DNA from 4 places in the Kocuria sp. PD6 genome. Region 1 is predicted to be linked to each of the others. Evidence: riboswitches for the same ligand, from Rfam matches in the RefSeq annotation. Region 1 holds a riboswitch; each other region holds the start of a gene.
What was found. Region 1 has a riboswitch for cyclic di-AMP ahead of Q9R22_RS01375 (C40 family peptidase). Riboswitches for the same ligand answer to the same signal wherever they lie in the genome.
Positions count from the first base shown of each region.

Region 2: linked by a shared signal. The riboswitch ahead of Q9R22_RS02700 (C40 family peptidase) and the one ahead of Q9R22_RS01375 (C40 family peptidase) in region 1 are both predicted to bind cyclic di-AMP.
Region 3: linked by a shared signal. The riboswitch ahead of Q9R22_RS02915 (C40 family peptidase) and the one ahead of Q9R22_RS01375 (C40 family peptidase) in region 1 are both predicted to bind cyclic di-AMP.
Region 4: linked by a shared signal. The riboswitch ahead of Q9R22_RS12875 (C40 family peptidase) and the one ahead of Q9R22_RS01375 (C40 family peptidase) in region 1 are both predicted to bind cyclic di-AMP.

Region 1 is NZ_JAUZUS010000001.1:291,327-298,386, reverse strand. It holds gene Q9R22_RS01400 (cold-shock protein) at 37-420, shown strand; gene Q9R22_RS01395 (DUF3027 domain-containing protein) at 413-973, shown strand; gene Q9R22_RS01390 (MFS transporter) at 1,030-2,277, shown strand; gene serC (phosphoserine transaminase) at 2,284-3,402, opposite strand; gene Q9R22_RS01380 (metal-dependent transcriptional regulator) at 3,609-4,319, shown strand; cyclic di-AMP (ydaO/yuaA leader) riboswitch at 4,678-4,877, shown strand; gene Q9R22_RS01375 (C40 family peptidase) at 4,881-5,492, shown strand; gene Q9R22_RS01370 (NlpC/P60 family protein) at 5,725-6,807, shown strand.
Region 2 is NZ_JAUZUS010000002.1:252,114-259,173, forward strand. It holds gene Q9R22_RS02680 (MFS transporter) at 1-724, shown strand, start outside; gene Q9R22_RS02685 (hypothetical protein) at 1,241-1,441, opposite strand; gene Q9R22_RS02690 (Y-family DNA polymerase) at 1,521-2,780, opposite strand; gene Q9R22_RS02695 (class I SAM-dependent methyltransferase) at 3,102-3,683, shown strand; gene Q9R22_RS02700 (C40 family peptidase) at 3,823-4,485, opposite strand; cyclic di-AMP (ydaO/yuaA leader) riboswitch at 4,491-4,680, opposite strand; gene Q9R22_RS02705 (four-helix bundle copper-binding protein) at 5,271-5,681, shown strand; gene Q9R22_RS02710 (DUF305 domain-containing protein) at 6,099-6,785, shown strand.
Region 3 is NZ_JAUZUS010000002.1:303,907-310,966, forward strand. It holds gene Q9R22_RS02900 (cell wall metabolism sensor histidine kinase WalK) at 99-1,178, opposite strand; partial or broken gene Q9R22_RS02905 (response regulator) at 1,244-1,965, opposite strand; gene Q9R22_RS02910 (DUF305 domain-containing protein) at 2,521-3,192, opposite strand; gene Q9R22_RS02915 (C40 family peptidase) at 3,511-4,152, opposite strand; cyclic di-AMP (ydaO/yuaA leader) riboswitch at 4,159-4,344, opposite strand; gene gnd (phosphogluconate dehydrogenase (NAD(+)-dependent, decarboxylating)) at 5,209-6,147, opposite strand; gene Q9R22_RS02925 (four-helix bundle copper-binding protein) at 6,617-7,027, shown strand.
Region 4 is NZ_JAUZUS010000021.1:937-7,996, reverse strand. It holds gene Q9R22_RS12895 (isoprenylcysteine carboxylmethyltransferase family protein) at 1-39, opposite strand, end outside; gene Q9R22_RS12890 (helix-turn-helix transcriptional regulator) at 155-487, shown strand; gene Q9R22_RS12885 (cation transporter) at 484-1,182, shown strand; gene Q9R22_RS12880 (hypothetical protein) at 1,238-1,390, opposite strand; cyclic di-AMP (ydaO/yuaA leader) riboswitch at 1,743-1,931, shown strand; gene Q9R22_RS12875 (C40 family peptidase) at 1,937-2,596, shown strand; gene Q9R22_RS12870 (metalloregulator ArsR/SmtB family transcription factor) at 3,052-3,420, shown strand; gene Q9R22_RS12865 (cation diffusion facilitator family transporter) at 3,417-4,331, shown strand; gene Q9R22_RS12860 (thioredoxin domain-containing protein) at 4,380-5,066, shown strand; gene Q9R22_RS12855 (cytochrome c oxidase assembly protein) at 5,158-7,060, shown strand, end outside.

The DNA.
Region 1 (7,060 bases):
GCGCAGACACGGCGACGAGAGACTGAGGTGATCCGCGTGCCCACGGGCAAGGTCAAGTGGTTCGACGCAGACAAGGGTTTCGGCTTCCTGGCCACCGACGACGGCCAGGAAGTGTTCCTGCATTCGTCCGCCCTGCCCAAGGGGGTCACCACGGTCAAGCCCGGGACCCGCATGGATTTCGGGATCGCGGACGGCAAGCGCGGTGCGCAGGCCCTGTCCGCGACCTTACTGAGCAAGCCGCAGTCCGTGGCTCGCAACACGCGCAAGCCCCCCGAGGAGATGGCCGTGCTCACCGAGGACCTCATCCGGTTGTTGGACGGGATGTCCAACGGACTGCGCCGGGGGCGCTACCCGGACCACTCGCACGGCAAGAAGATCGCGACCATCCTGCGCACCGTGGCGGATGAGATCGATGTCTGAGACCACCGCGGAGACCGCTCCGCAGCGACCCGCGGGGCGTACACGCACACCCAAGCAGGACCCGGTGCTTACGGGCGCGGTGGATCTCGCGCGGGAGGCTGTGCTGGCCCCCGTGACGGACGCGTCCTCGGTGGGGGAACACCTCGGTGTCACCGTGCACGAGGACCGGCTGCTGACCCACCTCTTCGACTGTCGCCTGGCTGGCTACCCCGGCTGGGCGTGGTACGCGACCGTGGCCCGGGCCCCGCGCAGCAAGCACGTGACCGTGTGCGAGACCGGCCTCGTGGCGGGTCCTGATTCCCTCCTGGCCCCGGATTGGGTGCCGTGGGAGGAGCGGATGCAGGCGCTCCAGGAGCAGGAGGCGCAGGACGAGCACGACTCCCCGGCGGAGGGGGACGAGCACCCGGACGACGGGCAGGACTCCGCCGACGCCGAGCACGCCGGTGACGGTGACACCGCACCCGCCGAGGAGACCTCCACCGATGGGGAGACCTCCCGCACCGAGGACGAGTACGCTGCATCGGAAGACGCCGAGGACGGCGCAGCATCGTAGGCAGCGGACCGGCCGCCGCCCCCGGGACCCCGCCGCCGGCGGTCCCGGAGTCGGGGATGTTTCGGTCCCTGCGCATCCGTAACTACCGTCTGTGGTTCACGGGTGCGCTCGTGTCCAACGTGGGTACGTGGATGCAGCGCACCGCCCAGTCATGGCTCGTGTTCGATGAACTGACCGATCACGACGCCACGGCCATGGGCGTGGTGATGGCCCTGCAGTTCGTTCCGCAATTGCTGCTCGCCCCCTACGCGGGGGTGCTCGCGGACCGCTACGACCGGCGCCGGATCCTTGTGATCACGCAGGGTGTCATGGCGCTGCTGGCCCTGGGGTTGGGCATCCTGTTGCTCCTGGACGTCGCGCAGTTGCCCACCGTGTACGCGTTCGCGCTGGGCCTGGGGATCGTCGCGACGTTCGATGCCCCCGTCCGGCAGACGTTCGTCTCGGAGATGGTCCCGGACACCCACGTGTCCAACGCAGTGGCCCTGAATTCCACATCGTTCAACTCGGCGCGGTTGATCGGTCCCGCGGTCGCCGGTGTGCTGGTCGCCGCCGTGGGCACGGGGTGGGTCTTCATGATCAACACCCTCACGTTCGCCGCGATGATCTGCGCGATCGTGCTGATCGACGCCGCCAAGTTGCGTCCCGCTCCACGCGCGCGGCGGGCACGCGGGCAGATCCGGGAGGGCATCGGCTATGTGCTCCACCGCCCGGACCTCGTGGCGGTCATGAGCACGATCTTCATGATCGGCACGTTCGGGATGAACTTCGCCGTGTTCCTCGCGGCCATGGGTGGTTCCGTGTTCGGGCGCGGCTCCGAGGAGTTCGGCGTCCTCAACTCGATCCTGGCAGTAGGCACCCTGACCGGGGCGTTGCTCTCCGCCCGCCGCGCGCGGGCGCGGTTGCGCTACATCTTCTTAGGCTGCGTGGCCTTCGCGATCACGTGCCTGGGTGCGGCCACCGCCCCCACGCTGTGGGTTTTCGCGCTGTGGCTGATCCCGTGCGGCATCGCGTCGCTCACGATCATGACCACCGCCAACGCCTATGTCCAGACGACCACCGCACCCGCGATGCGCGGGCGCGTGATGAGTCTCTACATGGCCATCTTCATGGGCGGTACGCCGATCGGCGCACCCACCGTGGGGTGGCTGACCGACACGCTCGGGGCGCGGTGGGGCATGGGTGCGGCGGTGCTCGCCGGGGTCGTGGGCGCGCTGATCGGCGCGTGCTTCGCGTGGCGACTGCGCCGGGAACGGCAGCTCGCGACGTCGTCCACGGCGGCTCCGGGGACGACGTCGCGCGGCTGAGTCCGCTCAGTCCAGGCCGTTCGCCACGGCCCAGTCGATGCACTCCAACAGGGCGCGGACGTCCTCCGACGGTACGGAGACGAACGTGGCGATCCGCAACTGGTTGCGCCCGAGCTTGCGGTACGGCTCCACGTCCACCACGCCGTTCGCGCGCAGGACGGCCGCGATCCGGGCGGCGTCCACCGCGTCGTCGAAGTCCACCGTGCACACCACGGGGGAGCGGTGCTCGGCCAGCGTGACGAACGGGGCGGCGACGTCGCTGCGTTGCGCCCAGTCGTAGACGAGCCCCGAGGTCTCCGCCGTGCGGCGGGATGCCCAGTCCAGACCGCCCTGGGCGTTGAGCCAGCCCGCCTGCTCGTTGAGCATCACGAGCCCCGCGAGTGCGGGGGTGTTGTAGGTCTGGTGCTTGCGGGAGTTCTCCACGGCCGTGGCAAGGGACAGCACGTCCGGGATCCAGCGACCGGACGCGGCGATGCGCTCGACCCGCTCGAGCGCGGCGGGGGAGAAGGCGGCGAACCAGATCCCGCCGTCACTGCCGAAGTTCTTCTGCGGGGAGAAGTAGTAGACATCGGTCTGAGAGAGGTCGACCGCCATCCCACCCGCGGCGGACGTCGCGTCGATGACCGTCAGAGCGCCGTCGTCCGCGTGAACGCGCTGTACGGGCATGGCGACGCCGGTGGAGGTCTCGTTCTGGGGCCACGCGTAGACGTCCACCCCGGGCGCCACGCGAGGCCCCTCGGGGCGCGAACCGGCCGGGGCCTCGATGACCACGGAGGGTTCGAGAAACGGTGCGCGATCCGTCACGTGCGCGAACTTGGCGCCGAACTCCCCGAAGCTGAGGTGCTCGGCGCGCCGGGACACGAGGCTGAAGGCCGCGCTGTCCCAGAAGGTGCTGGACCCACCGAGACCCAGCACGATCTCGTACCCCTCGGGCAGTGCGAAGAACTCGGCGAGGCGCTCCTGCACCTGCGCTACCAGGTTCTTGACCGGGGCCTGGCGGTGGGACGTACCCAGCAGTGTGCTGCCACCGCGTTCGAGCGCGGCCACCTGCTCGGCCCGCACCCGGGACGGGCCCGCGCCGAAACGGCCATCCGCGGGCAACAGGGACGGGGGGATCACGGGCATGCTGGTCACGAAGGCTCCTCTGGCGGGCGGTCGGGTGTGTCCCCCATTGTGCCCGCCCGGGGAGTCGATGGCGCGTTCGAGACGCCTGCCATCAGGACACCCACTGGCTATAATTATCCTGAATCATTCAGACTAGGCTGAACGGCAGCCCCCATCGGGGGTCGTTGACCCGCGCGCTGTGGTGCGCAGAAATCTGAGGACGAACCATGAGCGGCGATCTGATCGACACCACCGAAATGTACTTGCGCACGGTGCTGGAGCTGGAGGAAGAGGGGATCACCCCCATGCGAGCCCGCATCGTGGAACGCCTGCACCACTCCGGCCCCACCGTGTCTCAGACCGTCTCCCGCATGGAGCGCGACGGCCTGCTCTCGGTCGCGCCGGACCGCTCCCTGCAACTCACCGAGGCCGGGCGCACCACCGCTGTGTCCGTGATGCGCAAGCACCGGCTCGCCGAACGACTCCTCGCGGACGTGGTGGGCCTGGACATGGCGCACGTCCACGAGGAGGCCTGCCGCTGGGAACACGTGATGAGTGAGCGCGTGGAACAGCGGCTCGTGAACCTCCTGGGGGATCCCGAGAACTCCCCGTACGGCACGCCCATCCCGGGGCGGGGCGAGCACCACGGCACCGGTGCCGCGGCTGAGGTCTTCGACGGCCTCACCCTGCTCGAGGTCGCCGGAGCCCAGGACTCCACGGAGTACGTGGTCCGGCTGCTGCCGGAAGTGGTGCAGGCGGATCAGGAACTCATCGAGATGCTCAGCTCCGCGGGCATCCTCACGGGCTCCAGGGTCACGGCCGAGATCAACCCCGGGGATGAGAACCGGGTCGTGGTGACCCGGGTCGATTCGGGAGTGTCCCTGGACCTGGACTCCGCCACCGCGCGCGCCATTCGGGTGGCCGCCGCCGAAGCCTGATCGCCGCTGCGTCTCTCCGCGGTTGCTTCCGGTGACGTCGGAACGCGACGCGCCGTGATCTTCGAGAAGTTGACCGTGATCTCCCGACGGTGTGGACAATCACGGGTGATCGGCGCGGTTTCGACCTTCGCTCACTGGGTGAGCCCCGTATCACCGCAGGTCAGGGGGCTTTTCCGTGGTGTGGGCTTTCGAGCGGGCGGCGTGCTGAGGCGGCCGATTGATATCGACGGTCGTGGTAATCCACGGTGATTCATAGCGACCGATGCCCGATGCGTGACCGGCTGTAATCAAAACGTGACATTTTCGTTATCCATCCTGTACAGTCATGCCCGTGCCGATCACTGGTCGGATCGCCACTCCCGAGCGTTCGCCGAGTTCTGCCATGCGCTCCGGGACCCGTACACAGAACATCCGCATGGCAGAAGCGGGGGAACCACTTCCGGGCTCGTTGCAATCCCACGGGTCCTTGGGGTCAAGCCAGCACGGCACCTAGGTGCGTGCGGCCGGATGTCTCCCATCCGAACCCGACAGCTCACCTCGTAGGCGCAGGGAGGAACACACATGTCTTTCATGAAGCAGAACTCTGCCCGGCACCGCGCCGAGACGAAGTCGCACCTCGTGCGTAACACCACTATCGGTACGGTCGTCGCTGGTGCCGCCGTGGTCGGCCTCGCGGCCCCCGCGCAGGCCTCGAGCGGCCTCGTCGATCTGGGCTCCACGGCTTCCTACGGCTACCAGGCGTCCACCTCCTCGGTGCAGGCCTACAACGCGTCGTACACCATGCAGACCACCAACACCGGGGGCTCCGCCGCCAGCGTGAGCACCCAGTCGAACCACTCCACGGGTGGTCTGGTGGGCACCGCCTACCAGGGCATCGGCGGCGCGTACGTCTGGGGCGGCGTTGGCTTCAAGGCCTGGGACTGCTCCGGCTTCACCCAGTGGGTCTACGCCCAGAACGGCATCAACCTGCCCCGCACCACCTGGGCCCAGTTCGCCGCTGGCACCCCCACCTCCAACCCGCAGCCCGGCGATCTGGTCTCCCAGAACGGCGGCTCCCACGTGGGGATCTACATCGGCAACGGCCAGATGATCTCCGCTCTCAATCCCTTGCAGGGCACTCAGGTTCACTCCGTGAATGCCATGCAGCTGGATGGTTACTACACCTTCCGGTGACCCGGTGACACCGCGCCCGAGCATGATGCGCGGTCCACACCGAGCCACATTGCGGCCGGGTGTACTGGCCGGGTCCCCGGACCTCGGTCGGCACACCGCGCCGGAACCACCTGAAAACCGAACGTAATCTCCCGCCCAAATCCGTGCACCGCTGCTGCGTCCTGACGGATGTGCCGGTCACCGCACACCTCCGTGCCCTGGGTGGACACGAACGTGTTAGGAAACCACACGAATGTCGAACGAAACCGCTCCTCACGCCGCCAAGGGCCTCTTCGCGGGTAAGGCCCGCACCGTCGCCGCCGTCGCGGCCTTCTCAGGTCTGGCCCTCGCGACCACCGTGTCCGTGCAGGCCACGCAGAATGCCTCCGAGCAGGCCCCCGCCGCCGCTGTGTCCGAGGCTCCCGCCTCCGACAACACGGTCTCGGCGGAGCCCGCCGCCAAGGCCGACAAGGCCCAGGAGAACGCCGCCAAGGAGCAGAAGGCCGCGAAGACCGAGAAGGCGCAGCCCGCCGCTCAGCCCTCCGTGGTCCAGGCCGCTCCCGTGGCCGACGTGACCCCGCTGCAGGCTCCCGCCGTTCCGGCTGCAGCCCCCACCGTCGTGACCGCTTCCGAGAACGTCACCTCGGTCGCCGAGCAGGCTCCGGTGGCCCAGGGCCGCCATGCCGCTCCCGCCACCGCTCAGACCGTTGCCAAGGAGGCCGCCGCCGAGCAGCGCGCCGCTGTGGCTTCCCCGGTGATCCCGAACTACGCCCCCGCCCAGGGTGCCGCTGCCGCCCAGCCCGCGTCCTACAAGGCTCCGCAGGCCCCGGCCGCTCCGAAGGCGCAGGCTGCCCCCACGGCTCAGGCCGCCACCCAGGTGACCACACAGTCCAACACCCAGGCAAAGGCCGAGGCTGCTCCCGCCGCCACCCAGGTGACCACGCAGTCCAACACCCAGGCGAAGGCTCAGGCTGCTCCCGCCGCCAAGGCCTCCTCCGTGTCCGGCTCCGCGAAGGGCCAGGCCATCCTGGGCGCCGCCGAGGCTCAGCTCGGTGTGGCCCAGGACTGCACCATGCTGGTGACCAACTCCCTCAAGGCCGTGGGCATCAACCACCACGGCTGGCCGGCCAGCTACAAGTCGCTGGGCACCCAGGTCTCCGCGGACCAGGCCCGCGCCGGTGACATCGCCTACTACGCCAACGGCGGTTCCGGCATGGCTCACGTGGCCATCTACGCCGGTAACGGCCAGGCCATCCACGGCGGTTGGAACGGTAACCAGACCGTGAAGACCAGCGCCTACGTGGGCTCCGGCCCCGAGTTCATCCGCGTCGGCTGAACCGGATCGAGTTCGGCACAGCGCTGATCCGCGCGGCGCCACACCTCGTGTCGAGTCGGGACCGGTTGTGTACCCGATCCCGATGAGAACGATGGAGAACGTACGGACCCTGTTGACCGCAGGGTCCGTACGTTTTTTCGTGCCCGGAACCCGGAACCCGGACGTGGACCGGCAGCGGTGATCACTCGGCCCTCCTAACACCCGACCCCCGTCGTGCAGGCGTCGATCGCGGATCGGCCCCAGCGATCGCGCA
Region 2 (7,060 bases), on a different contig from region 1:
CTACACGTGGCTGTTCTGGACGACCCTCGTCACCGCCGTGCTCGGCCTGGTGCTGGGTGTCTTCTTGCGGGAGCCCCTGGTCAAGCGTGAAGCCCAGGCCAACCAGGAGGTGGACAAGCAGCGCGCCGCCTTCTCGCTCAGCGACATCGCCCACCCGGCAGTGCTGCCCATCGGCTCCTTCATGCTGGTGGTGGGCGTCTGCTACGCGGGCGTCATCACCTACCTCAACGCCTATGCCGAGGACCGCGGAGTCACCACCGGTGCCGCCCTGTTCTTCGTGGCGTACGCCGTGGCCATGCTGATCATGCGCCTAGTGCTGGGCAAGGTGCAGGACCAGCGCGGCGACAACGTGGTGGTCTACCTGGGCCTCGTCTGCTTCGCTGTGGCCCTGGGCTTCCTGGCGGTGGCGAACCAGGACTGGCAGGTGGTCGTGGCCGGCGCCATGACTGGTCTGGGCTACGGCACGCTCATGCCGGCCGCGCAGGCCATAGCCGTGAACGCGGTGCCCGCCCACAAGCTGGGCACCGGCATCTCCACGCTGCTGCTGCTCATGGACGTGGGCGTGGGTGTGGGCCCCGTGATCCTGGGTCTGTTGCTCTCCGCCGCCGGTTTCGGGGCCATGTACGCGGTTCTCGCCGTGCTGGTAGTCGTTGCCGCCGTGCTGTACCACGCGGTGCACGGGCGGCACCCGCACGCCAAGCGGGGGCGGCTCGTGGTGGACTGAGGTTCGCTCTTTCGGGGGCCCGTGGTTTTCACTGCGGGCCCCTTTCCGTTGTACGGCTGCGTTCGGGGACGACGACGGTGAGGGGCCGGGTGGGCGCGTCTCGTCGTCTCCGCGCCAGGCGGTGCCCTCTCTTCCTGGATCCACTGGTCACGGGACCACCAGCACGGCACCCGCGCCTCCGCGCCCTCCGCCGGGTCCGGGGTCCAGGACTTGCCCGTGCGCGCACGGGGAGTGTGGGCCTCGGTCACCGGGAACCGCTGGGCGCTGCGGCACATGCTCCGACGACGGGCGGGGGTTGCGGGGGCTTGTGCCCCCACCAACCCCCGTGCCTCCAATGGGGATAATGGGGTTAGCGGCGTCGCTAAGTCTGCTGGTAGCCTAGACATAGCAACACCTCGATGGGTGCTTTACCTGGTGTCTCATGAGGAACTTTCGTTGCTATCGGAACACCGCGAAAGTTTGGTCGCTGGAACGGTGTTCGAGACTTTGAAGGCGGTCCCTGGCGGGGGGCCGCCTTCAGTCATGTGCGGGCGGGTATTCGTATTGGGGTAGATCGAGGCTCCGTGCTGCTTGAGCGACGATCCACCATGACATGCTCACGTCGTCCTGCGCCGCAGCGGAGCGGATGGCGGTTTCCACTTCCTGCGGGATCTGGATGACGAGGGGAACCATAGGCCCCAAGGCGCGAGGTATGCGGCGCGCCCCCTTGTCAGTCATGTGACAAAGTATGCCCCATGATTCTGCATTCGTACACAAACCGCCGCTGGTGTGTCGCCAGGCAGGCCAAAAACAGGAATCAGCTGACGGTGCGCAAGGCGTTCCAGTCGGTGGTGTAGCCGGGGGAGAGGGCTGCCTGGTGGTTGTCCCAGGGCTTGGGGGTGCTGGTCGCGGATCGTCCCAAGCCGACCGTGCCGGTGCCGAACCGGGTGTTGACGGCGTCGATCAGGGACCCGATGGGCGCTGTGGTGGGGGCGGTACCGGGCAGGGGCGCGGCAGCACCGGTGTCGGTGAGCTCCAGGCACATCACCCCGGCGCGCATGTACGGGATCCCGTGCACCAGGTGCGGCTCCAGGGCCCTGCGGGCCGTAGCGGCCAGCGCCCCGGGCTCGTGTGTCGGAGCAGGCAGCCTTACATGAGCGTTGGGGTGGTGGTCAGGGCCTGGGCGGTGGGGTGAGGTGGCGGCGAAGACCGTCAGACGCGCGGCTTCCTGGTCCTCCTTGCGCAGCCGGCGCGCGGCCCGCTGGGCGAAATCGGCCACCGCCTCTGCGATCAGGGCAGGGTCGAGGATTGGTTCGGGGAAGGAGCGGGAGACCAGGATCTGCTGCTTGGTGGCGGTCTCTTCTTCCACGGGGATCGCCGGCACCGCGTTGAGCTCGAGCGCGGTGCGCATCAGCACCACGGAGAACCGATCGCGGATCCGTACCGGGTCAGCGTCGCGCAGCTCGGCGACGGTGGTGGTCCCCTGGGCTGCCAGGCGGCGGGCGGTGCGCGCGGCCACCCCCCACACCTCGGTCACTGGCAGGGTGCCCATAAGCCGGCCCCAGAAGCCCGGCGGGGTGTTCTCCCAGTGCACCACGCCCCCGGTGGCGGGGATCTTCTTGGCCGCTTCGGTGGCCAGCTTGGCCAGGGTCTTGGTGGGGGCGATGCCCACGCTGACGGGCAGCCCTACGTTGCGCGCTACCACCCGCTGCAGCTCCCGGCCCCAGGCCAGCAGCTCGCGTGTGTGCCCGGGGGGAGGGGTCAGGAAGCACTCGTCGATCGAGTAGATCTCCTGTGCCTGGGCGTAGCGGTCCAGCAGAGCCATGGTGCGTTGGGAGAGATCGGCGTAGAGCGGGTAGTTCGAGGATCTGCGCTGCAAGCCCCACCGGCGGGCATCGGCGGCGATCTTGAACCACGGATCTCCCATCTGGATCCCCAGGGCCTTGGCTTCGGCGGAGCGGGCGACCACACACCCGTCGTTGTTGCTCAGCACCACAGTGGGCTTGCCGAGCAGGGACGGGTCGAAAAGACGTTCGCAGGACACGTAGCAGTTGTTCACGTCCACCAGGGCGATCACGCCGAGCGCCCCACGGGGCGTGTTGGTATGTCGCGATGTTCGTTCTTGCGATGTTCCCTGTGCTTGGAGATCTGATCCCTGCCCATGAGAGCAGGTATAGCCGCCGGAGGCGACATCATTGCTGACCCCGCGTGAGGGGGCATGGGTGGGGGTCCGGAGGCCAGGGACCTAGCTTCCTCGAATCAGCGGCCGCGCCCACCCCGGGCGGTGTGCATAGCGAGGTCGCCTCGTCCTTGCCGAGCCGGTTCACTGCTGTCGATCGTGGAACTAGGCTCGGCGCACACGATCCGGATGCACCGGGAGGGGGAGTCCATGCCGAGGATGTCCGCTCTAGAAGCTTCGTGCTGCCGCAGTGCGCCATGGAGTCTTTTGGCCCGGCGAATGGTCCCCTGGGCGACCCAAGGCTTCCCCGTCACCGAGAACGTGCTGGAAATCGGCGGGGGCAGCGGGGCGATGGCCGAAGCGATCGTCCAAGCCAACCCTTGGGTGCGGCTCACTACGACCGACGCCGACCCGGTGATGGTTGAGGTTGCGCAGCAATGCCTTGTCAGATTCCCCCATGCTGAGGCCTGTCAGGCCGACGCCACCCGCCTGCCCTTCGAGGACGAGTCATTTGACACGGTTGTGAGCTTCCTGATGCTCCACCACGTCATCGAGTGGGAACACGCGGTGGTCGAGGGGTCCCGGGTTTTGCGGCCGGGCGGGGCATTGGTGGGATACGACCTGCTTGCCTCACGGATGGCCTCCTTGGTTCACCGGGCCGATCGCTCTCCCCACCGACTCATCGACCCCGGAGCCTTCGAACCAGTTCTCGACCAGGTCGGCCTGGAGCTCCTCGCCCTCCGGTTGTCCTTCGGTGGGCGGATTCTACGCTTTGTTGCCCAGAAGCCAGCTACGCGGTGACCTGCGTTGGCAACCAGGCCTGGACTGCGGGATGAGATCCCGTGCTGTGGGGGCCCTGTCGTTGACAGGGCCCCCACAGCACGGGGGCGGCTTCTCCGGGAGCCCCTGGGTGGATGCCCAAGGCATCCAGTGGTGTGGGTCAGCGGAAGGTGACGTAGCCGACCACGGGCATGGCGTTGACGTCGTGGACGAAGGTGCCCTGGGTCGGATTCAGCGCGGAGATCATCTTGCCGCCGCCCAGGTAGACCCCGATGTGGCCGCCACCGTTCTGGACGACAAGGTCACCGGGCTGGGGGTTGGCGGTCGGGGTACCAGCCGCCCACTGGGCCTGGCTGGTGCGGGGGATCTCGATGCCGTTCTGGGCGTAGACCCACTGGGTGAACCCGGAGCAGTCCCAGGCGCCGAAGGCGGTACCACCCCAGACGTAACCACCGCCCACACCCTGCATGGCGGTGCCCACGAGCCCGCTCCCGGAAGTGGAGACAGCAGTAGTGTCGGTGGACTGGACGGAAACATCCGAGGCCGAGGCCATCTGCGGCGTCGAGGCCGCCTGCGCCCCAGGGGCCGGGGTGGCTGCCGGGACGATCGGGGCCGCGGCGGGGGACGAGGCCAGGGTCGCCACCATGGGGGCGGGGGTGGAGGAGGCGGTGTTCGAGGGGGTCGGTAGCTCGGCGTAGGCCTGGGCGGGTGCCACCGAGCCAAGCACCGTCGCACCAGCGGCGGCTGCGAGAGTGGTGCGGCGAACGAGGCGGGACGGGGTCTGGGCGCGGTGGCGAGCAGTACGGCGCTGGAACATGGGCATGAGTGGATTCCTCCCTTTGCCTGCGAGGTGAGCTGTCGGATGCGGGTGGGAGACACCCGGCCGGGCGGACGCGCGCGTCCGGCCGGCTTAACCCCCAGGCCCCAAGGGCGGGACCGTGTATGGTTCCCCCGCTTCTGCCAAGCGATGTCTTTTCAGCAGACCCCGGGCACCGGCAGAATTCGGCGATGTACCCGGGGATGCCAACCGGATCGGCGATCGGCACGCAGAGGACAGTAGCGAACAGATAACGGAAAAGTCACGTTACGGTTACGGCCGCTCCTCCCCCCTTGTTTCACCGCCGAGCGGGACGGAGAGACGCTCGGGAGTGACCGCCGAGGCGGCGGCCGCCTTCTACTCGCGCCCCAGCACATTGCTGCCGAAGAGGTGCATATCTGACGGCGACTAGCGGATTTACGCGGTGTGCGCCCAGGCCCTCCTGTACCTGCGGCTCCGTCAGAGGGGTGCAAGAGCGCAGCTGCCAGCCCCTGCCGCCCCACAGGGATTGGTAAGAAAAGGCTAGGAAATAATCCAGGCTATTTTCAGGAAGTCGTTCTCTTCCGGCGGCGCGAGAGAGATTTCTTCATGAGATCTTCATGGTTCCTATGCATCTTTCACAAAAGGAAATGGATGCGTGGCGTGGCGCGCGCCTCGCTCTCGGGATTTCTTCACGGAATCTTCAAGGAGTAAGTGCTTCATCCGGCCAGATCCGCAGTTTGCTGTCGGTTGTATGGCGGATTGGCTCCGGCCGGTTCGTCTCCTCGGCCGAACCGACGAAGGAGCAAGCCATGACTCATCATGTGACGTCGATGCTGGAGACCTACCCGAAGGACCTGGGCGGGGTGGACGAGGAGAAGCTAGCCGCCTGCATCGAGGCCTGTTTCCAGTGCGCCCAGACCTGTACCGCCTGCGCCGACGCGTGCCTGTCCGAGGACATGGTCGCGGAGCTGACCAAGTGCATCCGCACCAACTTGGACTGCGCGGATCTGTGCGAGGCCACCGGGCGGGTGCTCTCCCGGCACACCGGCTACGACGCGAACATCACCCTGGATGCGATCCGGGCCTGCCAGATGGCCTGTAAGGCCTGCGCGGACGAGTGCGAGAAGCACGCCTCGATGCACGAGCACTGCCGGATCTGCGCGGAGGCCTGTCGGCGCTGCGAGGCCACCTGCGCCGAGCTGGTCGCCGCCCTGGGCTGAGCCTGCCCCCGCGGACCCATCACCCGGGTGGCGGACGGCGGTGAGAAGCTCCGGGGCTGGCTGGGAGCGAGGCCGCGGAGCAAGCCCGAGCTGCACAAGTCGGGCGACGCCATGACACACCCACCGCCCGGGTGATGCCCCGGGTGACTGATCACCTGGGGAGAAGTTCCTCCACGGAAACCGGGCCTCTTCTGGAGGCCGACGCTGACCCACGGAGGCCGTGGATGGGCCTCCGTCGGTGAAAGAGGAATCTGATCCGTTGACCGGGCACCTCCGGAGGCGGGGGTTCTCTCTTCCCCCCCGTATCTCATTGAGCACAGCCCCGCCCGCGCGGATCGTTCCCGCCCCGGCGGCGGGGTGATCACCGAGCCGGCATCTCAGGGTCGAGCTCCCTCGTCGTGGAAGAGAGACATCATCATGGGTTCCACCCCATTCCGTGGCCGCCCCACGGTGGCCGCCACTATCGCCGTCGCCACCGCCTTGCTGGGCGGGGCGACCGCCCCGGCCTTCGCCCGCTGGGAGGCCACCCCGGTCCCTGCCCATACCCAGACCGAGACTCTCCAGCCCGAGCCCACCTCCCCGACCGCCTACGAGTTCGGCGAGACCCTGGCCGGCCTCGAAGGCGAGGAACTGGAGATCACTTTCCTGGCCGAGATCATCGGCCACCACCAGGGCGCCATCGAGATGGCCGAACTGGAGCTGGAGCGCGGCACCAGTCCCGACATCCGCACGCATGCGGAGAACATCGTCGCCGACCAGCAGCACCAGATCGAGCAGTTCACCCGGTGGCTGGATCAGTGGTACGGACTGACCCCGGACGAAGCCAAGGCCCAGGCCCCGGAGGAGGCCCGCCAGGAGATGGCGACCATGGAGGAGGAGATGCAGATGATGCACGAGGAATTGCTGGCGGTGGAAGCCGGTGAAGGCTTCGACGTCGCCTTCGTGCAGAAGATGATTCCGCACCACTCCAGCGGAATCATCGAGTTCCTCGAGCCCCAGGCCCGGGCACCGCACGCCGAACTGCGGGTGGCCTCCACCGCCGGGATCACCACTCAGCAGGCTCAGGTCGCCGACTTCCGCACCTGGCTCGCCGGCCACGGCTGAGGCCCGGTCCCGGGCCCCGCGCGCCGGGGGCCCACGGGCATCCGGCGCGTGGGAATCAGTGGTCACCGGCCCGGAGGGGCCCCACGCATTCGGGTGGGGCCCCTCCGGGCCGGTGACCTGCGGTGGCTCAGGCTGACTGCGGGAAGGACTCGTGCCTGGTGGTGGGGGGCCACCCAACAGCAGGTGCTAGTGCGGTGACCGGGTAGGTCGGCGGTGTTTCAGGCCGCCGCGGTGGTGTGGTGGCCCCAGCGGTGGCCCCTTGATGGCGCTCAGGT
Region 3 (7,060 bases), on a different contig from region 1:
GCCACGACATGACGGGCCGTGCCCGCCGCAGCAGACGTGCTCTCTGCGGCGGGCACGGCCCGCCGCCGTCACAGCACGGTCTGGTGGTAGTGCTGGGGTCAGTCCGGGGGTGTGTGGCGGGGCAGGCGGATCCGGAAGCTGGTCCCGCGTCCGGGTCCGCCGCTGGTTGCCTCCAGGGTCCCGCCCTGGGCTTCGACGAGGGATTTGCTGATGGCCAGTCCCAGGCCGGAGCCGCCGCGGTGGGCTTCCCGGCCGGGGTGGGCGCGGTAGAAGCGTGCGAAGACGTGCGGGAGGTGCTGGGGGTCGATACCTTCCCCTGTGTCGGCGACGGTGAGGGTGACCGCTTCCGGGGTGTGATCGGTGCGCACGGTGACGGCGCCGCCGGATGGGGTGTGGCGCAGTGCGTTCTCCAGCAGGTTGCCCAACACTTGTCCCATCCGTTCCCGGTCGACCAGCACTGGTGTGACCTCCATGCCGGTGTTGATGGCGGTCACTGAGATGTTCTGAGCGGCGGCGTCTTGCTGGACGGCCGCGGCCGCCTGGGCTGCCAGCTGGCCCGGGTCCTGGAGGGTCAGCTGCAGGTGGGTCATGCCTTCCTCGGCGGCGGTGAGGTGGCGAATGTCGCGGGCCAGTCGTTCCAGCCGGGCGATCTGGGCGTAGAGGATGCCGGTGGTCCGTTCATCCCACTCGACCACTCCGTCCTCGATGCCCTCCAGATGTCCTTTGAGACTGGCCAGGGGGGTGCGCATCTCGTGCGCCAGATCGGCCAGCATCTGGCGCCGGGTGGTGTCCACGGCGTCGAGCCTGGCGGCCATGTCGTTGAAAGACCCGGCCAGGGAGTCGAATTCCGGGCCCAGGCTGGTGGAGGTGACACGCACGTCGTAGTTGCCGGCAGCCACCTCCTGGGCGGCGGTGCTGAAGGAGGTCAGGGACCGCCCGATCGTGCGGTAGAGGTAGAAGGTGAGCATCCCGGCGATGTAGAGCGCCGGTAGCCCGCCGATGGTCAGGGCGGTGAGGCTCACCGAGCGGAAGGCGTCCTCCAGGTGCACCAGTCCGGTGGCCGCATCGGCGTGGCCGGTCTCGACGAGCTCGTGATAGAACATGCTCGGCCCGACCAGCACCGCGGTGATCACCACGATGATCAGCCCGATGGCCAGCACCGCGGTCTGGGCCAGCATCAATCGCATTGTCAACGGGCTCCAGGACCAAGACCAGGCCCGGGTCCGGTCGGAGACGGTGGTGCTCATCGCCCGGTGCCCATCCGGTAGCCGATCCCGCGGATCGTGTGGATGAATGTCGGCCTGGTGGCTTCGTCGCCGAGTTTCTTGCGGATCCGTCCGATGTGCACGTCCACCAGGTGTTCGTCCCCGGTCCAGGTGGTGTCCCAGACCAGCTCCACCAGCTGCCGGCGCGAGAGCACCAGTTGCGGGCGGGCAGCCAGGCACAGGAGCAGGTCGAACTCGATCCGGGTCAACGCCACCGGTTCCCCGGCCAGGTGCACTTGGCGGGAGTCCCCATCCACCACCAGTTTCCCGATCACCAGTGCCTGCTGTCCGTGCGGTAAGGCTGTAGTGGATTCAACACTTCCCGTGCGGGCCCGGCGCAGCATGGCCTGGACCCGCGCCACGAGTTCGCGCGGGCTGAACGGTTTGGTCACGTAGTCGTCGGCACCGACCGACAGGCCCACGATCTTGTCGACCTCATCATCCCGGGCGGTGAGCATCAGCACGTGGCAGTCCGAGAAGGTCCGCACCTGACGGCACACCTCGATCCCCCGATCCCCGGTAGCCCCAGATCCAGCACGAGCACGTTGGGGGTGTACTCCCGCACCGCGGCCACCGCCTGGGTGCCGTCGTGGCGCATCACGACCTCCAGCCCGGCCTTGCGCAGATAGTCCGCGACCAGCTGCGCAAGGTCGACCTCGTCGTCGACCACCAGAACACGTCCGGTGAGCGGATCCGTCATCTGTCCTCCCGGTACTGATCGCTGTGACATGAAGACTGTGCTGCGAGCCCCAGCGTCCCAGGGCGACCGTGTCTGAGGCCTCCGGAACGGAACAGGGGGGGGGTGGACTCGACGTGGCCGGGCTCACCGGTGAACCGGTGGTGGCTGTGGCTAACGATCCCTTGCCCCGGGCGGATGAGAGGGTTATCAGGCACGGAGAAGATCGCGTGTCGCCCCTTCACGAGCCCGGACAGACGCAACACGGTCGGGACCCGGCCACCACCACCGAGCGAGGGGACTCCGGTGGTCTCGGCCATCTCGGTGACGGTGCGCGCGCTGGAGGAGCAAGACCCCAGGCGAGGGGGTCCGTGTCCTGAGGCAAGAGGACGCGGCGCTGGCGAACCTACGGTTGGTCGGTGACCGTTTGGGGTGCTGCTGACTGTGCGAAGGGCGCGCGCCCATCGGGTGCCGCGTCGGGGATCACCGCACTGGACTGGCTGGAACGGGTCGACGGGGATCATGACGTCCCGGTGTCGGCCCGTTCCAGCCGGTGGGGGCTCAGTTCGTGGTCCTGGATCAGGCCGCGAACCACTCCTCCAACCAGCCCTGCATGAGCTCGATCTCCGCCTGCTGGTCCTCGATCATCTTCTCCGCCATGGCTCGCAGCTCTGGGTCGGTGCCCATCTGCAGCTCCATCTCGGCCATCTCGAGAGCCACCTGGTGGTGGGCGATCATCTCTTCGAGGAAGGCCTTGTCGAAATCATCCCCGGACAGTTTCGCCAACTTTTCCAGGCTCATGCCGTCCATGCCGTCCATTTCGCCCATCATGGCGCCCTGCATGTCGGCATTCATGCTCTGACCATGGCCGCCATGGCCGCCATGGCCGTGCCCGTGGCCGTGGCCGTGGTGGTGTCCCGGGGTGTTCTCGGCGGCCAGCCGCTGGGCCGCTGCTTCCAGCTGCTGGATCTCCTCGGTCTGGGCCTCGATGATCTTCTCCGCCAGGTCACGGATCTCGGGACGCTCGGACTTCTGCAGGGCCAGCTCGGCCATGTCGGTGGCACCCTGGTGGTGGGGGACCATCATCACGGCGAAATGGCGGTCGTGGTTCATGTGCCGCTCAGCGCCCGTCTGTGCGGAGGCGGAGGAGGGCTGGTGCGTCGGGGACGCGACCGCCGCGGTCGCCCCGGCACCGCTGAGGGCCAGCGCCAGGGCCGTCCCGGCGGCCAGGTGCTTGATCGTCGACGTCATGACGAACCTCTCCTTCGCAGCAGCCCGTGCTGGGCCTGCACATCGTGGTGTTTGCTCTGCTCAGCCTCGGGTCGAGGCGGGCCGATCCGTCCACGGTAGCCCCGCCGTGGTTGCTTTCTCCGGGCTGGGAGGGCTGGGCGGTAGATCTTCACTGAACCTTCAAGAGCGGGCCCATCAGGGGGCCGAATCGGGGTGTTCCCCGGCGGTGGCCTGATGCAGGCATCTCAGGTTCTGACCGACCGATCCTGGATGCTGATCAGGTGGGGGGCACACTCGCCGCCCGCCACGAGCGGCATTCGTGGCGGGCGGCGTGTTGGCTCAGCGAAAAGTGACGTAGCCGACCGTCGGCATGGCATTCACGCTGTGCACGAAGGTGCCCTGGGTGGGGTTCAGCGCGGAGATCATCTTGCCGCCACCGAGGTAGATCCCGATGTGGGCCCCGCCGTTCTGGACGACGAGGTCGCCGGGCTGCGGGTCGGTGGTCGGGGTGCCGGCCGCCCACTGCTGCTGGCTGGTGCGGGGGAGGTCGATGCCCTGCTGGGCGTAGACCCACTGGGTGAAACCGGAGCAGTCCCAGGCGCCGAAGTCCGTGCCGCCCCAGACGTAGCCGGTACCGACGCCCTGCATCGCGGTGCCGACAAGGCCGCCGGCCGCAGCGGAGGTGGCGGAGATCTCGGAAATGTCCGAGGACTGGGGGGACAGACTCGAGGTGGCCGCCCCAGCGGCCGGCAGGCTCGCCGCCTGCACGGTGACGGGGGCCTGGGAAGCGGCCGGGGCCGGGGAGGTCGCGGGGGTCGAGTATGCGGTGCCGGACGTGGCGGGGGCTTCGGCATAGGCCTGAGCGGGGGCGACGGAGCCGATCACCGCCGCGCCGACAGCGGCGGCCAGGGTCGTGGTGCGCACCAGGTGCGAGGGGGTCTGGGCGCGGTGGCGGGCAGAGCTACGCGTGAAGAAAGCCATGAATAGGGGTCCTCCTTTTGCCTACGAGGTGAGCTGTCGGGTTCGGGTGGGAGGCACCCGGCCGCCGAGCCTGCAGCTCCGGCGGCTTCACCCCAAGGTCCGGGTGCGGACCGGGTATGGTTCCCCCGCTTCTGCCAAGTCATTTCTGTGATGGGGTCCCCGGCTGCCGGCAGAATTCGGCGAAGCACCCGGGGAAGCCGATGAGATCAGCCAACGGCACGCAGAGGACACTAGCGCCTAGATAACGAAAAGGTCATATTCCCTGTGGTGCCGGGAAAAGGCTTGCGCCGGCCTCGCGCGGTCGCCGGCAAACCGGCCGGTAGCCCACCACGCCTGGGGCACATTCGTTCCGGCGGGGTGGCGCCGCTAGCTGTCTTTCCTCCCCGTGCCACCACTCATCGGGACCGACCCGGGGAGGCTCTGACCTGCGGTATCGCGCCGATGAGTGCGGTGGGAGCTCGGATCCGCTGCCCTCACTACCCGTGGAATCCTTCGGCCTGCGCGCGGTGCGGGGGGAGGTGAACCCCCCGGGGGAGCTTCAGCGTCCCTCAAGGGTGTTCTCGGATTTTTTACGAAACCGCCCAGCATTTCCTGGGGGAGTGAGCTGTTTCCTTCATGAAATCTTCATATCCCAGGGTGTCGACCAGGTGAGAAGAGCTGCTTTCTTCACGAGATCTTCAAATTCCTCCGGGTCCATGTATCGGACCGGTAGATCAATGGCCCGGGTGAGGGGAGCGAATAACCAGGTTCTTCGCTGTCGTTGGTGAGGCCAGATTCGTCAGCGGCGGAGCCACTGGGCTGCCGGCTGCCACGTGGCTGGGTCGATCAGTATTCCGGGGCCGATTGGGGACGCCGGGCGGTGCCGTCACCGCTGCCTCGATCGTGGTCACGGGCTGTTGATCCGCGATCCCCTCGCCCCGCAGGCATTCCTCGACAAGGCCGGCCCTTGGCGGGAGCAGTGCCGACCGTGGTGAACGTGCGGATCGGCATGGCGCAGGCCTTGCAGAGGGGTGAGGGTGGCCGCTTCCGAGCCGTTGGCGGCGGGGACGGCCGGACCTACTGCTCGGCGGGGTGGGCCGGCTCCTCACCGGGTGCGGCCTCGACGTGCTCGGGGCCCGCGGCCACGTCGCGGACCGTGTGGCCGCCGAACTGGTTGCGCATCGCCGCGATCATCTTCATCGCCGGGGCCTGGTCCTGCCGGGAGGCGAACCGGGCGAAGAGGGCACTCGAGATGGCCGGCACCGGGACCGCGAGGTCCAGGGCGGCCTCCACCGTCCACCGGCCTTCGCCGGAGTCCTCGGCGTAGCCGGCGAGCCGGTCCAGGTGCTCGTCCTCGTTGAGCGCGTTCACCGCCAGGTCCAGCAGCCAGGACTTGATCACCGACCCCTCGCGCCAGGAGTTGAAGGTCTCCCGCACCGAGCGGACGTGACCGGCGGCCTCGAGCAGTTCCCAGCCTTCGGCGTAGGCCTGCATGATCGCGTACTCGATGCCGTTGTGGACCATCTTCGCGAAGTGACCCGCACCGTGCTCACCGGCGTGGACGAAGCCGAACTCGCCGGCGGGTTTGAGCGAGTCGAAGATCGGCTGCGCCTTGGCCACGGTACCCTCGTCCCCGCCGACCATCAGGGCGTAGCCCTGGGTGATCCCCCACACGCCGCCGGAGACCCCGCAGTCCAGGTACTCGATGCCCCGTTCGGCCAGTCTCCGGGCGCGGGGGGCGTCGTGGATCCACCGGGAGTTGCCGCCGTCGATGATCACGTCGCCCTCGCCCAGCACGCCGGCCAGCTCGTCGATCACGGTGTCCACCGCCGTGTCCGGCACCATGACCCACACGACCCGGGGCGGGGTGCCGATCTGCTCCACCATGGCGGTGAGGCTCTCGGAGTCGGAGAGCTCCGGGTCGGTGTCGTAGCCGACCACTGTGTGGCCGGCCTCGCGCAGCCGCTCACCCATGTTGCCGCCCATCTTGCCCAGTCCTACCAGTCCCACCTGCATGGTGTGCTCCCTTCTCGGTCCTCCGCCGCTCAGGCGGACATCAGCTGGCCGGGTCACCCCACGGAGGAAAACCGCACAGACACAGCCCTCTTGTATCTAGCCAACAGGGACAGTTTCCTCCCCTGCATCTCCAGGTGTCCGCCACGTTCGCACGCTCCCGTCTGGGGCTGCCACCCGACGCGCGGAACCGGTACCGGACGGGCCCAGCCGCACGGGTGCGTCCACGTGCGTGGCGCTGCTCCATGCCGACAAGCTCACTAGCCCGCCGCGACAGGGAAGGCCCCACGGTTCCAGGACCTCCTTCTTGAAGGTTCCGTGAAGATTCCCGCTCATCGCCCTGACATGGAGTTGATCACCGTTTAGATACAACGCTGATAAGGCTACTGTCGGAAACATGGTGGATCGCAAGATCCGTCGGCACCAGATCGATATACCGCACGAACCGCAGTATGAGAGAAGGAGCAGAACCATGACTCATCACGTGAGCTCGATGCTGGAGACCTACCCGAAGGACCTGGGGGGCATCGACCAGCAGAAGTTGGCGGAGTGCATCGAGGCCTGTTTCGAGTGCGCCCAGACCTGTACCGCCTGCGCGGATGCCTGCCTGGCCGAGGACATGGTCGCGCAACTGAGCACCTGCATCCGTAAGAACCTGGACTGCGCCGACATCTGCGCGAGCACCGGCCGTGTGCTCTCCCGTCAGACCGGCAACAACGCCGAGGTCACCCGGGTCGTCCTGGAGGCATGCCGGGCCGCCTGCAAGGCCTGCGGCGACGAGTGCGCCCAGCACGCGGGTGAGCACGAGCACTGCCGCGTGTGCGCCGAGGCCTGCCGCCGCTGCGAGGCCGCCTGCGCGGACCTGATCTTTTCCCTGGGCTGAGACGGGCCGAACACTGACCTGACGCAGGAAAGG
Region 4 (7,060 bases), on a different contig from region 1:
CAGGCCCAGCGCCAGAGCCGGGGCCACTTCCGACATCATCACGGTCCTCCTCGATCCGGCAAACGCAGCACGCCCCGGGTGACCCGCTGGTGCGCCCGAGGAGTGCCAGCAGGCCACCCCTCAACAGTACACAGAAACCTGTACCGTAGGGGGGATGACCGCGGTGACCCCCACCCATACTTCGGCCCTGTCCCGGTTGGGCCATGCTCTCTCGGACGGGACCCGGACCCGGATCCTGCTGTCCCTCCGAGACGCCCCGGCCCGGCCCTCGGAACTGGCTCAGGCCCTGGGGGTGTCCAAGCAGGTGATCTCCAACCAGCTGGGGTGCCTGCGCGGGTGCGGGCTGGTGACCTCCACCGCCGAGGGGCGCAGCACCTGGTACTCCCTGGCCGATCCCCGCCTCGGGGCTGCCCTGGGGGACCTGCTGGAGCTGGTGGTCACCGTGGACCCGACCTGCTGCTCCCCGGAAGGATGCACCTGCACATGACCTCCCTGACCCTGGACCCCAAGCCCATCGCCGATGCACGCCGGGCGGTGCTGCACCGCAGGGTGCGCTGGATCGTGGCCGGCACCATCACCTACAACGTGCTCGAGGCGGTCATCGCCCTGACCGCCGGCACCATCGCCTCCTCCTCGGCGCTGATCGGCTTCGGCCTGGACTCGATCGTGGAGGTCCTCTCCGCGGCGGCGGTGGCGTGGCAGTTCGCCGCCCCGGACCCGCACCGACGGGAAAAGGTGGCGATGCGGGTGATCGCGTTCTCCTTCTTCGGCCTGGCTGCCTTCGTCACCGTCGATGCGATCCGCGCCCTGCTCGGGGCCGCCGAGCCGGAACACTCCCCGGTCGGGATCGCCCTGGCCGCGGTGAGCCTGCTCATCATGCCGTTCCTGTCCTGGTTCGAACGCCGCACCGGCCGGGAGCTGGGCTCTGCTTCTGCGGTGGCCGATTCCAAGCAGACCCTGCTGTGCACCTACCTCTCCGCCGTGCTGCTGGTAGGCCTGGTGCTCAACAGCACCCTGGGCTGGTCCTGGGCCGACCCGCTGGCTGCGCTGGTGATCGCCGCCGTGGCGGTCAAGGAGGGGCTGGAGGCCTGGCGCGGAGACGCCTGCTGCACTCCCGTTGCGGTCCTCACCGCCGAGGACGGTGCACACTGCGGTGGATGCGGTCCCAACTGCGCCCACTGAGCACGGTCGGCACGCGTCGGCGCCCCGAGACGAGGACGCCGGGGCGCACGGCTTCTCAGGAACCGAGGTAGACGGAGATCGCGGCGAACAGCGCAACTCCGCCGGTGAGCAGGATCGGTCCCGGCACGCTGGTGTCGCCTTCGTGGGCTTGGTCGGGCATCTCCTCGACCACAACGCTGGCTAACGTTCCGCCAGTCAGTGCGAGCATGGACAGAGCCCAAATTTCCGGGGCTTGATGCAGCGCGAAATATCCCAGGATGGCCGCGGGCTTCGCTCTCGATCCACCCGCCGCGCCTTTTGAAGTGGCTCCTGTCCCCACCGCTGTGTGGGCGACGACTCCCCGCGCAGCGTCCACGCACCAACAAGCCACCTCACTCAAAGCGCAGAGCGCCCCGCCTTTCTCGGGAAATTAACAGGAAAAAGCCGACAACAATTCAGGTCTTCATCAAGCCTTGACCACTTCTTTACGATCTCTATACATTCCCGAATCGGATTGTGATTGTTTCGTAATCTCCTTGTACTCTTCAGTGCGTGCCGACCACTGATCCTGTCGGCGCCCTCGTGGCACATCGCCGAGTTCTGCCGGTGCTCGGGGTTCCTGAAGAGAAATCGCTTGGCAGAAGCGGGGGAACCATTACCGGTCCCGGTGTACCGGGGCCTTGGGGTTAAGTCTCAGAGCGCGTGCGTTCTGCGGCCGGGTGTCTCCCACCCGCATCCGACAGCTCACCTCGTAGGCAAAGGGAGGAACTCCACCATGTCGCTTTTCAAGCAGCACACTGCCCGTCACCGCGCCCAGACCTCCTCGCGCGCCGTGCGTACCACCACCGTCGTCGCCGCCGCCGGCGCAGCGCTGGTGGGCTCCATCGCTCCGGCCCAGGCCTACGCCGAGATCCCCGCCGCCTCCGGGTCCTCCTATGCGGCTCCGGCCTCGGCGATGGCCGATCTGGCCTCCTACACCACCCCGGCCCCGGTCGCCGCGCAGCCCGCCGCCCCCGTCGACCAAGCCCCGGCCCCGCAGCAGAGCGCCGCCACCTCGAGCGTGAGCCCGCAGTCCACCGCCATCACCGAGATCGCCCCGGCCGCCGGCGGCATCGTGGGCACGGCCATGCAGGGCGTGGGCACCGGCTACGTCTGGGGCGGGACCTCCTTCGGGGCCTGGGACTGCTCCGGATTCACCGGCTGGGTCTACGCCCAGAACGGCATCGACATCCCCCGCACCAGCTTCCAGCAGATCGCCGCCGCCACCCCGACGTCCAACCCGCAGCCTGGTGACCTGGTGTCCCAGAACGGCGGCAACCACATCGGCATCTACATCGGTGGCGGCAAGATGGTCTCGGCGCTGAACCCGACCCAGGGCACCTTCGTCCACTCCGTCAACGCCATGCCCGTCGACGGGTACTACACCTACCGGTGAGTCTCGCCGATGTGGTGAAGGCCGGCCGGTGGGCTCATCCGTCAGGTGCGGAGTGCCCCGCCAGGATCATCGTCGATGGACCGCATGGGTGCACTCGGATGGACCGCATGGGTGCACTCCGCAGCTGTAGCCGCAGACTCGAACGATTGCCACGATCCTGTCGATGTGCACACGCCAGCGAATCGGCACACGGGGAGCAGTCCTGCGGAGAGGATCGGAGAGTGCTCATGGCCTTGCCCTGTCTTCCGCTGGACGCGGGCAGTGCTTATCCTGCTCCGCCTCGGCATTGGAGCGAGAGCCCTTAGGGTGCAGCGATGGCTCGGGGGACGGGGATGCCGCAGTGGCGGACGGCACCCCCGTCCGCCCTCACCGTATGAATACGAGCTGGACATTGCCCGATCATCAAGGGAAGCCCCTCATCTCCTTTGATACAGATTCTGCTGTACGGTTATTGGATGAGGATCTTGTCCCCGGTCGCGGCGATGTCCCGTTTCGGCAAAGCACTGGCCGATCCCACCTGGGCCGCGGTGCTGCTGCAGCTGCAGCAGGGCCCAGCGGTGCCCTCGGAACTGGCGGCCCGGATCGGGGTGAGCCGGCAGATCGTGTCCAACCACCTGGCCTGTCTGCGCGACTGCGGGTTGGTCGTGGGCGTGCCGGTGGGGCGCAACGTGCGCTATGAACTCTCGGACCCCAAGCTGGCCCACGCGTTGGAGGACCTGCTGGGCACTATCCTCACCGTCGAACCGGTGTGCCGGTGCGGGACACCCGAGTGCGCCGCCGAGGCCCTCGCCGATGACGCCACCACCCAGGAGATTCCGGTATGAGCGGCGAGCACGATCATTCCCACGCCGGCGCCGGGCGGAGGGGGAAACTGGCAGTGGTGTTCGCCATCACCGCCACGATTATGGTCGCCGAGATCATCGGTGCGGTGGTCTCGGGCAGCCTGGCGCTGCTGGCCGATGCCGGGCACATGTTCACCGACTCGGCCGGGCTGCTCATCGCCCTCACCGCCGCGACCCTGGCGCTGAAACCGGCCACGGACAAACGCACCTGGGGGTACCAGCGCGCCGAGATCGTCGCCGCGGCCGCCCAGGCCTCGGTGCTGCTGGCTGTGGGCGGGTTCATCGCCGTCGAAGGGGTGCGCCGGCTGTTGGAGCCCCCCGAGGTCGAGTCCACGGCCATGCTGTGGTTCGGGGTGGTCGGGCTGGTCGGCAACATCATCGGGCTGGTCATCCTCGCCTCGGGCCGGGGGGAGAACCTGAACATGAAGGCCGCGTTCCTGGAGGTGGCCAACGACGCCCTGGGCTCGGTAGCGGTGATCGTCTCCGCGATCGTCATCGCCACCACCGGGTGGACCCGGGCGGATGCGGTCGTGTCCTTGTTGATCGCCGCCCTGATCGTGCCGCGGGCTCTGATCCTGCTGCGCGACACCATCGAGGTCCTGATGGAAACCACCCCGAAGGGCCTGGACCTCGAGCAGGTCCGCACCCGCTTGGAAGCCCTGCCGCACGTGGTCGGTGTGCACGATCTGCACGCCTCGCGCATCGACTCCGACACCCCGGTGCTCTCGGCCCACGTCACCGTCCACGACGGCTGCCTGAACGCTGAGCACGCCGGGGTCGTCCTGGCGGATCTGCAGGCCTGCGTGGCCCGTGACTTCGACGTAGCCATCGAGCACTCCACCTTCCAGATCGAACCGGCCTCCCACCGCCACGATGAGACCCTCCACCCCTAGCCCCCTCCACCGGTACGCCCTGCTGCCGGAGACAGAACGGACACCCCTGTGAGTACTACCGCCAGCCCGCCCACCCCAAAGCAGAAGCCCTCCAAGGCCAAGATCATCGTGTGGGTCCTCCTGGTCGCCGTCGTGGCCGCCGTGGCCATCCCGATCCTCATCGCCCGTGCCAACTCCACCCCCGAAACGGTGCCCCAGGGCCAGGGGCAGGTCGTGCGGGAGAACAGCCGGGTGCTCTCCCAGGCACCGGACGAACAGGCCGTGCTGGTGGAGTTCCTGGACTATGAGTGCGAAGGGTGCCGGGCCGCCTACCCCGTCATCGAGGAGCTGCGGGCCGAGTACGCCGACACCGTCACCTTCGTCCACCGCTACTTCCCGCTGCCGGGCCACCGCAACTCCATGAACGCCGCCCTCGCGGTCGAAGCCGCCGCCCAGCAGGGACAGTACGAGGCGATGTACCAGCGTATGTTCGAGACCCAGGAACAGTGGGGGGAGTCGGCCGAGGACCAGAGCGCGGTCTTCCGCGGCTTTGCCGAAGACCTCGGCCTGGACATGGCCGCCTTCGACGCCGCGGTGGCTGATCCGGCCACCCAGGAGCGCATCGAGCTCGATGTCGCTGACGGTGAGGCTCTGGGGGTGGGTGGGACTCCCACGTTCTTCCTCGATGGGGAAGTGCTCAACCCCGAGTCCCTGGAAGGCTTCCGGGACGCCGTCGAAACCGCAGCCACCGACTGACCCAATGGTCACCCCACCCCACACGCCCACCCCGCCGGTGGTCCTCCCCCCGCCTCCCGGCCCGACGCCGACTGGACGGCGCCGGCGCGCCATGGCTGCCGTCTACATCGGTATCGGGGTGGGGACCTTGGCCGTGCTGTGGGTGGCCCTGGGATCCTCCGGGGCCACCGCGCCCCGGGAAGTGCTCGATCCCGGGGTCCTGGTGCGCTGGGGGTTGCCGCTGGCCACGACCGTGCATCACCTGGCCATGGGCATCACCTGGGCCGGGCTGGTCTTCGCCACCACCGTGGTGCCCCGGTCCACTCCGGTCCCCGGAGCGGGACAGACCAGGGCCGAGCACCCGGCCTTCGCCCGGGCCATGACGGTGGCTGCGGCCGCGGCCGCGGTGTGGACCCTGGCGGCGGTGGCGATCATCGTGCTCAGCTACGCCGACACCATCGGGGCTCCCGTGTCCGGCTCGGCCGAGTTCACCGGGCAACTGGGTTACTACGTGACCCGCCTGATCCCCGGCCAAGCATGGGCCGTCACCGCGGTGGCCGCGGCACTGACCACCACCCTGGCCGTGCTCGTTCGTTCCCCGGCGGCGGTGGCCGCCACCGCCCTGGTGGCCCTGGCCGCCGTCATCCCGCTGTCCCAACTGGGACACGTGGCCGGGGTCGATGATCACAACGGGGCCGTCAATGCTCTGGCCCTGCACCTGCTCGGTGCCGGGATCTGGACCGGCGGGATCATCGTGCTCGCCCTGCTCGCCCCGCTGCTGACCGCCCCCGCCACCGGCCACGGGTCAGCCCGGACCGTGCTGGAACGCTTCTCGGCCCTGGCCGGGGTGGCTTTCGTCCTGGTGGCTGTCTCGGGAGTCATCAACACCGTCTACCGGATCGGTGGCTGGGACGGGCTGGACTCCGGCTACGGGGCGCTGGTGATCGCCAAGACGATCGCCACCGTGGCCCTGGGCGTGCTGGGGTACCTGAACCGCCGGGCGATCACCGCCGGCACCCCGACGCTAGGCCGGGTGTGGCGGCTGATCACCGTGGAGGTCTTCATCCTCTGCGCCGTGATGGCCCTGGGCGTGGCCCTGGCACGCACCCCCACCCCGGTGCCTCTGGAGAGACAACCTGACATCACCCCCGCGGAGATCCTCACCGGCTACCTCCTGCCCCCGCCCCTGAGCTTCTCCGGTTGGTTCACCCAGTGGCGCGTCGACTGGCTGTGGATCGCCGTGGCGATCCTCGCGGCTTGCCTCTACCTGGGCGGGGCCCGACACCTGCGCCGCACCGGCGCACCATGGCCGGTGGCACGCACGGCCGCATTCCTGGCCGGTCTGGTGCTGCTGGTCTACGTCACCTGCGGAGCGATGGCCCTCTACGCCCCGATCCTGTTCAGCGTCCACACCGCCGCCCACCTGCTGCTGAGCTTCCCGGTGCCGCTGCTGCTGATCGCCGGAGCGCCCGGCCGCCTGGCCGCGGCCCTGGTTCCGGTCCGCACTGACGGCAGCACCGGGTGGTGCGAGCTCGCCGCTGCATGGCGCACCTCCCGGGCCGGGGCCCTGCTGGCTCACCCGGCCCCGGCCGGGATCCTGATGCTGGCCGGGCTGGGCGTCTTCTACTACACCCCCGCCTTCGCCGTGGCCCTGCACACCCACGTCGGCCACGAGCTGATGAACACCACCGCCGTGGCCCTGGGCCTGATTTTCGCTACCGCCGCGCTGGCCGCCCCACCGGACCGCAGAGCGGTGCGCACGCAGGCCTTGGTGCTGCTCGCGGTGGCCACCGTGCTGGGGATCTGGGTGGTGTTCACGGCCCTGTCACCGACGGTGATCCAACCAGAGTGGTTCTCCGGACTCGGCCGAGACTGGGGGCCTTCTCCGCTGGCGGATCAACAATCCGCGGCCCATTCCATCCTCTTGGCCGGGGTCCTGCCCCTGTTGGCCGCGGCCCTGGCCGTCCTGGCTCGAAGACACCAGCACGGCACCACCGACGCCACCGTTGATCGAG